One region of the Streptomyces sp. NBC_00212 genome, then DNA from elsewhere that is predicted to be linked to it. Evidence: riboswitches for the same ligand, from Rfam matches in the RefSeq annotation. Region 1 holds a riboswitch; each other region holds the start of a gene.
What was found. A riboswitch is a leader RNA that binds a small molecule or an ion and turns the genes downstream of it on or off. The one in region 1 is predicted to bind cyclic di-AMP.
Positions count from the first base shown of each region.

Region 2: linked by a shared signal. The riboswitch ahead of OHA17_RS33630 (C40 family peptidase) and the one ahead of OHA17_RS18805 (M23 family metallopeptidase) in region 1 are both predicted to bind cyclic di-AMP.
Region 3: linked by a shared signal. The riboswitch ahead of OHA17_RS23840 (transglycosylase family protein) and the one ahead of OHA17_RS18805 (M23 family metallopeptidase) in region 1 are both predicted to bind cyclic di-AMP.

Region 1 covers NZ_CP108115.1:4,121,247-4,124,511, forward strand. The annotation lists gene OHA17_RS18800 (aldo/keto reductase) at 1-509, opposite strand, end outside; gene OHA17_RS18805 (M23 family metallopeptidase) at 629-1,699, opposite strand; cyclic di-AMP (ydaO/yuaA leader) riboswitch at 1,711-1,850, opposite strand; gene OHA17_RS18810 (PP2C family protein-serine/threonine phosphatase) at 2,112-3,233, opposite strand.
Region 2 covers NZ_CP108115.1:7,366,990-7,370,254, reverse strand. The annotation lists gene OHA17_RS33640 (ATP-dependent Clp protease proteolytic subunit) at 1-462, shown strand, start outside; gene OHA17_RS33635 (hypothetical protein) at 469-777, shown strand; cyclic di-AMP (ydaO/yuaA leader) riboswitch at 1,116-1,299, shown strand; gene OHA17_RS33630 (C40 family peptidase) at 1,303-1,776, shown strand; gene OHA17_RS33625 (ATP-binding protein) at 1,889-2,323, opposite strand; gene OHA17_RS33620 (helix-turn-helix transcriptional regulator) at 2,559-3,265, shown strand, end outside.
Region 3 covers NZ_CP108115.1:5,187,739-5,191,003, reverse strand. The annotation lists gene eno (phosphopyruvate hydratase) at 1-534, opposite strand, end outside; gene OHA17_RS23840 (transglycosylase family protein) at 794-1,510, opposite strand; cyclic di-AMP (ydaO/yuaA leader) riboswitch at 1,514-1,682, opposite strand; gene OHA17_RS23835 (transglycosylase family protein) at 1,940-2,956, opposite strand; gene OHA17_RS23830 (cytochrome P450) at 3,092-3,265, opposite strand, start outside.

The DNA of each region.
Region 1 (3,265 bases):
TCGGAGAAGTCCAGGGACTCCTGGAGCCGCTCCGGGCTGATGTTGGAGGCGCCGAGCGCGCGGACCTTGCCGTCCCGCACCAGCTGGTCGAGGGCGGTGACGATCTCCTCGACGGGGACGGAGGGGTCGTCGAAGTGCGTGTAGTACAGGTCGATGTAGTCGGTGCCGAGGCGGCGCAGCGACTCCTCCACGGCGGCCTTGATGTTGGTCGGGGCCAGGCCCTTGTACCCGGGCAGGGCGCCGACCTTGGTGGCCACGACCACGTCGTCCCGGTTGCCGCGGGCGGCCAGCCACTTCCCGATGATCGTCTCGGACTCGCCGCCGGAGTTGCCCTCCGCCCAGGCCGAGTACAGGTCGGCGGTGTCGACGAAGTTGCCGCCGCCGTGGGTGTAGGCGTCCAGGACGGCGAAGGACTGGTCCTGGTCGGCCGTCCAGCCGAAGACGTTGCCGCCGAGGGAGAGGGGGAAGACGGAGAGGTCGGAGCTGCCGAGCGTACGGAGAGAGGTCATGGGGTGATCAACTCCCATACGGGGACGGCTATTCCGGGGCACCCCGCCCAAGGACAACCCTGCTCGGGGCGCGGGGAACTGCGCGAGCAACCACGCACGGCCCGAGGGCGAAAGCGGGGTTAGGGGTTCAGCCCCTTCGACTGGAGCCACGTCATCGGGTCGATGCCCGTGCCGGAAGGCGTGTGCACCTCAAGGTGGAGGTGCGGGCCCGTCACGTTGCCGGTCGCACCGACGCGGCCGATGACATCCCCCGTGGACACCTTCTGCCCCACACTCACCGCCAGCGACGACTGGTGGCAGTACCAGAGCTCACTGCCGTCATCCAGCGTGATCACCGTGCGGTAGCCGTACGCACCGGCCCAGCCCGCCGACTTGATCGTGCCGGAGTGGATCGCCTTGAGCGGCGTGCCCGTGGGGGCCGCGAAGTCGAGGCCGGTGTGGTGGCCGGAGGACCACATCGAGCCGGCCTCGCCGAAGGTGGAGGTGATCGTGTACGAGCCGACCGGCAGCGAGTAGCTCGCGGCCAGCTTGGCCAGCCGCTCCTCCTCCGCCTTCTTGGCCGCTGCCTCCTCGGCCGCCTTCTTCTCGGCGGCGGCCTTGGCGGCGGCCGCGTCCTGCTTGGCCTTGGCGTCGGCGGCCGCCTTCTCCGCCGCGGCCTTCTGCGCGGCGGCCTTCGCCTCGGCGATCGCACCGGCCTTCTGCTGCTCGGCCTGCTGGAGGATGCGGGCGCGCAGCGCCTCACCCGCGTCAGTGGCGCCCTGCTCGGCCTCGCTCGTGGAAAGACCGGTCATGGTCAGCGGCGCGGCGGCGATCTTCTGATCGGCCCTGGCGGCGGCGGTCTTCGGGGCGTCCGGGCTGTCGTGCGAGACCAGCTCGCCGACGCCGGGCAGCGACCCGAGGTCGGGCAGGCTCTCGGATATGGAGTCCGGCAGCGATATGGAGACCGGCGGCTTGGTCTGCGCGGTGGCCATGCCGCCCGCGCCGACCGCGGCGATGACGCCGACGCCCAGCACGGTGGAGCTGCGGGCGAGCCCGCCGCGCTGCTTGGCCACCCGGTGCCGGCCGCGGACCGGGCGCACGGACTCCTCGGTCGGGTCCCACTCCTCCCAGCTCTCGTTCTCGCCGGGTACGTCCCCGTACAGCGAAACCGGAGATGTGGGGGTGTCGAGGGCAGGCTCGTTGGACGCCACGAGGGCGCGCTCCTTTCCTTCCTTCTCGCCTACCGGGTTAGCTGACGGGTTCGGAGCAGGAAGGTCTCCTACGAGTGCCCATGACGGACGCCCGATTCACCCCACGTTGGTGGTTCCCCGGTTCCCTCGCGGGATTCGGCGCATGCGCACGGTGCCGCCTTTGCGGCGGCTGGGACGACCGCGCTGCGTTATCGAACGTTAATAGACGGCGGGGGTGGAATCCAAGCCGTTCCCACTGATCGTTAACGGTCCTGGCCAGGACTTAGTACCCCATAGCCGGTTTAAACCGGGCGAGTTGACAACCTCTCAGGGCCACCCTCGTCACACCCAATTCCTGACGGTGTGTCAATTGTTATGCGCAGGGAGACCCTTCGGGCACACACCGTGACGCCCTCATGTCGCGGTGACCGAGCTACTTCACGATCCTCACCGTGCGGCGCCGCTCCGGCTGGCCCTCGGCCGGGCGGGCCACCGCGAGCAGCGCCATGTCGTCGCTGGCGCCGCCGCCCGTGTACCGGCGTACGTCGTCGACGAGCGCGTCCAGGACCTCGTCCGGGCCGGGGAAGATCGCGCCGCGCAGCCGGGCGCCGGGGTCGTAGAAGACGCCCGAGCCGTCGCGCGCCTCGGACAGGCCGTCGGTGTAGAGCAGCAGCGTCGCGCCCGCCGGGAAGGGGTGCACGTCCGCCCGGTCCGGCCACACCCCGAGGTCGGCCATGCCGAGCGGCAGCGCGGGCTCGGCCGGCACGAGCGTGTCGAGGGAGCCGTCCGCGTGCAGCATGAACGGCTCGGGGTGCCCCCGGTTCACCAGGCGTACGGTGCCGTCGCCGCGCGGGATCTCGGCGAGCAGCGCCGTGGTGAACCCCTCGACCGCATCCAGCCGGTCGCGCCGGGTGCCCTCGCGGGCCAGCGCCCGCTCCAGGCGCTGGGTGACCGCCTCCAGGGAGGACTCCTGCTCGGCGGCCTCCCGGAACGCGCCGATCACCACGGCGACGGCCTCCACCGCCTGGAGACCCTTGCCGCGCACGTCGCCGACGATGAGCCGGACCCCGTACGGGGTGTCCTGCACGGCGAACAGGTCGCCGCCGATGAAGGCGTCCGCCTGCGCCGCCTCGTACCGCGCGGCGACGTTGAGCCCGCCGATGCGGGCCGCGGGCGTGGGCAGCACGGCGCGCTGGGCGGTCTCCGCGATGACGCGCTGGGAGGCGAGCTGTTCGCCGCTGCGGCGCAGGATGCGGTTGATGACGAGGGCGAGCGCGCCCACCGTGAGCACGGTGAAAAGCTCGCTGGACCCTTCGCCCAGGTTGGGCAGATCGTGTATGAACCAGAGCGCCACGACGGCGGCCACCGAGCCCAGGCCCACCAGAGCGGTGCCGCGGCCCGAGTAGAAAGGGGCGGCGGCGACCGGCGCGCCCGCGAACAGCGCGGCGGCGGTGAGGTCGGGCGGGGTCGAGGCGTCGAAGATGAAGCCCACGACGACCAGCAGTACGGGTAGCGCCCGTACCAGGCGCCTTTCGCCCTCTGCTCGCTGCCGCACCCGTCCAGCCTGACGCCTTCCGGCTCCCCGGG
Region 2 (3,265 bases), 3.2 Mb from region 1:
CACCTGGAGCACGCGGACCCGGACCGGGACATCTCGCTCTACATCAACTCCCCCGGCGGCTCACTCACCGCGATGGCTGCGATCCACGACACGATGCAGTTCGTCACCTGCGATGTGCAGACTTTCTGCCTGGGCCAGGCGAGCTCGGTGGCCGCGCTGCTGCTCGCGGCCGGCGCGCCCGGAAAGCGCGCCGTACAGCCCGGCTCCCGGGTGCTCCTCCAGCAGCCGGCCATCGAGGAGGCGGTGCAGGGGCAGCCGTCCGATCTGGAGATCCAGGCGGCCGAAATCCTGCGTGGGCGCGTGCTGTTGACCGAACTCCTCGCTCGGCACACGGGAAGGACCCCGGAGCAGGTGACCGCCGACATCGAGCGGGACGTGGTCTTCGACGCCGCGGGCGCCGTGGCGTACGGGCTCGCCGATCACGTACTCGAAAGCCGCAAGACGTCGCTGCGCGGGAGGTGAACCGCCGTGCTGCCACCGGAACTGCCGCCGCTGCCCGCGCTGACGCGCGCCGAGGCCGAATTCATCGACTCCTACCTCGAAGTGGTCGACCTGCTCGGCCGGATCAATCCGGCGCACGGCCACGACACGTACGCCGCCCTCAGGGCCGCCCAGGCCCTGGTCGGCCGGGCGGCCGCGCTGAAGGAGGCCCTGACGCTGATGCACCAGCGCGGGGAGGCCCATGTACACGCGCAGACGCTGACGCGGGCGCTGCGGATCCTGGACGGCGAGCGCCGCGCGGGGCGGCTCACGGTGCCCCCGCAGACGACGGGGTGAGTGCACCCGGAACCGCGAGGGATACCCGACGCGCTCATAGGGCCGACGAAACGCACCAGACGGGCTACCCCCGTTCGGCCCACCGGCGGCTACTTTCGCCGGCCCTTATGAGTTGCTTACGGGCCGTGGACAATCTGCTGAATCGATCCTTCCGTTGCTGGTACAGGGCTCGTCAGCCCCATTTGCAGTAGCGCCGAACGGCCCCTGTCCACCCGAACCAGGCAGTCGTGAGCACCCTCACACAAAGCCGTTTCGGGCCGTAAATCCGACAGTCGGTGCGTGAAGATCCCTAGGACGACAAGCCCCCGCCACCGCGGCGGGGCGGTCCGGGCGGACGCCGAGTCCTGCCGCCGTTCCGGACGACTGGTCGACAAGAGTGGACCGGCAGGAGTGGAGGACCCGAGTACTTCGGGAGGGCCGTACCCCGGCCGTCCCTCGGGGTGAAGCCGCATGCGCGGCCGGGCGTCTTCGCCAGTCCGAACCCGACAGGTCATCCTTCGCAGGCGGTTTGACGAAGGGTTGCGCATGACCGCGCACACACACGTCTCGTCGCTGGCGGTCCGCCTCGGCACCGTCTGTGCCCTCACCCTCGCCGTGACGGGCGCGATGACGCTGGCACCGGGCAGCACGCCCGAGGCGAACGCCGCCGCCGTGGCCACCAGGGCGCTCCACGTGGCCGCGTCGAAGAAGGGATCGCCCTACCAGTTCGGCGCCACGGGCCCGTACCGGTTCGACTGCTCGGGGCTCACGCTCTACTCGTTCAAGCAGGCGGGCCGCAAGCTGCCCCGCACCGCCCAGCAGCAGTACAACGGCTCCCGGCATGTCTCGGCCTCGTCCCGCAAGGCCGGGGACCTGGTGTTCTTCCACTCGGGAGGCCGGGTGTACCACGTGGGGATCTACGCCGGGAACGGCAGGATCTGGCACTCCCCCAAGGCCGGCACGGTGGTCCGCCTGGAGCGGATCTGGAGCCACAGCGTCCTGTACGGGCGGGTGGGCTGACGCGCCGCCAGACCGGGCGTCCCGGTGCGTGTCCCGCGCACCGGGACGCCCTCGGGCGCCCTCGGCACGTCTCTAGGGCCTGTCCGGCGGATCTTGTCTGGGACGCGCGGCCCTAGCCGCTCTGGACCGGCGCCGTCCACGGCAGGGCGATCCAGACCGTCTTGCCGCCGTCCGCGGTGGGCGCGACCGAGAGCCGGCCGCCGCACTCGGCCGCGAGCCAGCGGATGATCACCATGCCCCGGCCGTTGTCCTGCTGGACGGCGGCGGGCAATCGTTTCGGCCAGCGCGGGTGGCTGTCGGTCACCCCGATCCGCAGCTCCTCCTCGCGCTCCAGCTGGACGTCCACGGTGAAGGTGGGCGACTGGCCGAAGGTGTGCTGCACGGCGTTGGTGGCGAGCTCGGAGACGATGAGGCGGATCGTGTCGGCGGCCTCGGCGTCGGTCGGCAGGCCCCAGTCGGCAAGGACCCCGGCGACGTACCTCCGTGCCGCGGAGACCGAGGCGGGATCGCTCGGCAGAGTGAGGGTTGCTTCGAGGTGGTCTGCCATGGCGACGCTGTCCCTTTCCCACCCGGGCCGGCTTGAAGACTCGTAGCGGTTGAGCGCTCGCGAAGACGACATCGGCCTCGGATTGTGCTTCGCGTCAGAGTGCCACTCATCGTGCCGGTCTCGGGTGCGATCCACCAAGATATGCATATATCTGTCGCTCAAAGCAGTGAACTCTCCGACGGTAGACCGTATTTGGGCTCACACTTACCCATCGCCGGAGACGAAGGAGGCGGCTATGGGGCACGGGCCGGCGGTGCGCAGACGCAAGCTCGGCGAGGAGTTGCGCAAGCTGCGCGACGACACGGGTCTCACGAGTGGTGAGGCGGCCGGTCTGGTCGGCTGGCACCAGTCGAAGGTGAGCCGGATCGAGACCGGTCGCAGTGGCGTGAAGCCGGCGGACGTGGCCCGGCTGCTCGAAGCGTACGGGGTGCGCGACCCCGAACTCCGCGCGCTTTTGCAGGCGTTGGCCGATTCGGCGGGCGGCGCCGGGGTGGACTGGGCGCATGCGTACCGGGGCCTGCTGCCGACGCAGTACCGCGATTTCATCAGCCTGGAGTCGCAGGCGCGCTCGGCTCGCACGCTGGAGACCTCGGTGGTGCCGGGGCTTTTGCAGACGCCGGCGTACGCGCGGGCGGTGACGCGGGCCGCGCTCGGGGGGCTGCCGTCGGACAAGGTGGACTCGCTCGTGGAGGTGCGGATCGCCCGCCAGGAGGTGCTGCGCGGCGATCCGCCGCTGGTGCTCAGCGCGGTGCTCGACGAGGCGGTATTGCGTCGGCGAGTGGGCGGCCCGGCGGCCATGCGGGACCAGTTACGGCATTTGCTGCAGCTCGCCGCACTGCCGCACGTGCGGTTGCAGGTCATCCCTTTCCATTACGGCGGCTATGTCGGCCTCACCGGCCCTTTCATTATCTTTTCATTTCCGGCCATTTCAGATCTGGATGT
Region 3 (3,265 bases), 1.1 Mb from region 1:
GGAGAAGGACTCCGCGCCGATCGGGGCGATCATGAACTCCTGGATGTCGACGTTGGAGTCGGCGTGCGACCCACCGTTGAGGATGTTCATCATCGGGACGGGCAGCAGGTGCGCGTTGGGGCCGCCCAGGTAGCGGAACAGCGGCAGGTCGCTGGCCTCGGAGGCGGCGTGCGCGACGGCGAGGGAGACGCCGAGGATGGCGTTGGCGCCGAGCGAGCCCTTGTTGTCCGTGGCGTCCAGGTCGAACATGGCCTGGTCGATCAGGCGCTGCTCGGTGGCGTCGTAGCCGACGAGCTCCGGGCCGATCTGCTCGATGACGGCGAGGACGGCCTTCTCGACACCCTTGCCGCCGTAGCGGTTGGGGTCACCGTCGCGGAGCTCGATGGCCTCGAAGGCACCGGTGGAGGCGCCGGACGGAACTGCAGCACGGCCGGTGCTGCCGTCGTCGAGGCCGACCTCGACCTCGACCGTGGGGTTGCCTCGGGAGTCCAGGATTTCCCGGGCTACGACGACGTCGATGGACGGCACGAGCATCTCCTTCTGGGATGTGACGCTAGATGTGACGCAAGCAGTGCAAGGTCGTGCGGGGTCGCGTTCGCCTTGCGACAAGAGCCTAACCGGCTCTGGGGCTCCGGCCAGCCGAGTGCCCGCCTCCTGGGACGAAAAAGGGACCAAGGACCCTTAATCCCGGGCAAAGGACCACAACACTACTGCCGGGTAACAGCGAAAACCCCGGCCCGGCGCGTACGGGGGAATGCGCGCCGGGTCGGGGCGACCTGGGGGTGGGTCAGTCTCAGCCGAGGTGCAGCTTCTGGCCCGGGAAGATCAGGTTCGCGTCCTTGACGATGTCCTTGTTCAGCTCGAACAGCTTCTGCCAGCCGCCCTTGACGCCGTTGGCGGCCGCGATGTTGCCGAGGGTGTCGCCGGACTTGACGGTGTATTCGCCGTTGCCCTGCTTGACCGGCTCGGTGCGCTGCTGGTCGCGGCTGGCCGGCGCGGACTCGGTGCGCTCGGACTTCTGCGCCTTCGGCTGCGACTTCTGCTGGGGCTGGGCCTGCTGCTTGGGCGCCGCGGGCTTCGAGGCCTTCGGCTTCGAGGAGGACGAACCGGAGGTGTCCACGTCGGCCTTGCTGCCGCCCGCGGTCAGGTTGCCGGCGCCGGCGCAGCCCCAGGCACCCGGGCCCTGGATGGCGAGCAGCTTCTCGGCGGTGGCTATCTGCTGGCCCTTGGTGGCCAGGTCGGCGCGCGAGGCGTACTGGGTGCCGCCGGCGGCGGCCCAGGAGGACTGCGAGAACTGCAGGCCGCCGTAGTAGCCGTTGCCGGTGTTGATGGACCAGTTGCCGCCGGACTCGCACTGGGCGACGGCGTCCCAGGTCTGGACGGAAGCGGCGGAGGCGTTGCCCGCCGCCATCAGCGGGGCGGCCACGGCGGCGCCGGTGACACCGGCCAGCGTGGCGACACGGACGGCCTTGGACGGGCGACGGTGCTTGCCCTTGCCGGAAAGCAGCATGGAGGTTCTCCTCACCGACGCCTGCGAGGTGAGCTGTCGGGTTCGGGCGTGAGCTGCCCGGCCGAGCGTCGATGCGCCCGTCTTCACCCCAAGCCGTTGCGGCAGTCACTCGAACTGCCGGGCCCGGCACTTACCTTGGGTCCCCCGCTCCTGCCTACGGCGCATAAGCGTCGACTGTTCCCGTCGGCCGACGGCAGGATTCGGCGTGCTCGGTCGACGGGGCTCGTGGTGACGAGCGAGTCCGACGAAAACACACGCCCCGCCAATGTTCAAAGACGCACATCGGGGAGAAATCCCCCCTACTTGCCGATACAGAAGGGGTGTTTCCGCAGGTGAGGGGCGGGGCGGACGGACCGGGCAGACGGGACAAGCCAGTTGAGGCGAAGAGACCCATGTCTCATTTGCACAGAACGGACATAGGCCCGCGAACTAACCCTGCTTCGGTGCCGAGTTCGGGGCCGTCAGAGCCGCCGCCGCATCCTTCAGGTCCAGGCTCTGGCCAGGCAGGATGAGGTTGGGGTCGGTGCCGATCAGCTTCTCGTTGGCGTGGTACAGCGCGGGCCAGCCGCCCTGGATCTTGTTCGCCTCGGCGATGGCGGACAGGTTGTCGCCGGGCCGGACGGTGTAGTCGCCGTTCGCGGCGGGGGTGTTGCCGGACTCACGTGAGGCATCGTCACCCCGCGAGGCATGCCGTCCGGAATCGCGGCTATCGGATGAGTTGCCCGAATCGTTCGAACCACTCGTACCGGCCGGAGTGCCAGGTTCGACCTGACCGGTCGTCGGGGCGGACGAGGACGTGCCGCCCGGAGCCGTGCCCGCGCTCTCCTCCGGCGAGGGCGCCCCGCGGTGCTTGCCGGGGCTCGCCGGGGTGGACGCGGAGGGCGTCGGGGGCTTGGCCGGGTCGCTCGGCTTCGTGGCACCCGGGGCCGGCGTGGCGGGCGTGGAGCCGCTCGGCGCCGGGGCTTCGGGCGCCTTGGTCGGCGGGACGGTGGGGGTCGCGGGAGCGGGCGTGGGCGTGGGCGTCCCGGTCGACGTGTCGGGCGCGCCCGGGTCGACGTCCGCCGAGCCGCCGCCCTTGGTGAGCCCGGCGCCGCTGCCGCAGTTCGCGAAGGCCCCCGGGCCCTTGGCCGCGAGCACCTGCTCGGCGACGGCTATCTGCTGGGCACGGCTGGCGAGGTCGGCGCGCTGGGCGTAGTCCGTACCGCCGTACGCCTCCCAGGTGGCCTGCGAGAACTGGAGCCCGCCGTACAGGCCGTTGCCGAAGTCGGCGCTCCACATCCCGCCGGACTCGCAGGCGGCCACCTGGTTCCAGGTGTTCGCGTCCGCGGCGTTCGCGCCGGTCGCGGCGAGCAGAGGAAGGGCGATGGCCGATCCGGTCACTCCTGCCGCGACGACGAGAGCGGGTGCCTGGCGGGGTCGACGATGCCGTCCATTCCCGGAGCGCATGCAAAAGGCCTTCCGTGTGACTGCTGAGCCGAATGAACGGTGAACGTAGCCGTACTCGAACGCTTGTCACAAGTCGATGCACCCGGGATCACATAAAAGTCACAGTCTTGACGGCCCGTCAGATGCGGGCGATCGTCATGGGCTGGTGAACTCGACCGGCAGGGTGCGCAGTCCGCGCATGATGAGCCCGCCGCGCCAGCGCAAATCGTCAGGTTCCACCGCGAGCCGCAGGTCAGGGAGGCGCCGCAGCAGGGTCGCCAGAGCGGTCTGCCCTTCGAGCCGGGCGAGCGGGGCACCGAGGCAGTAGTG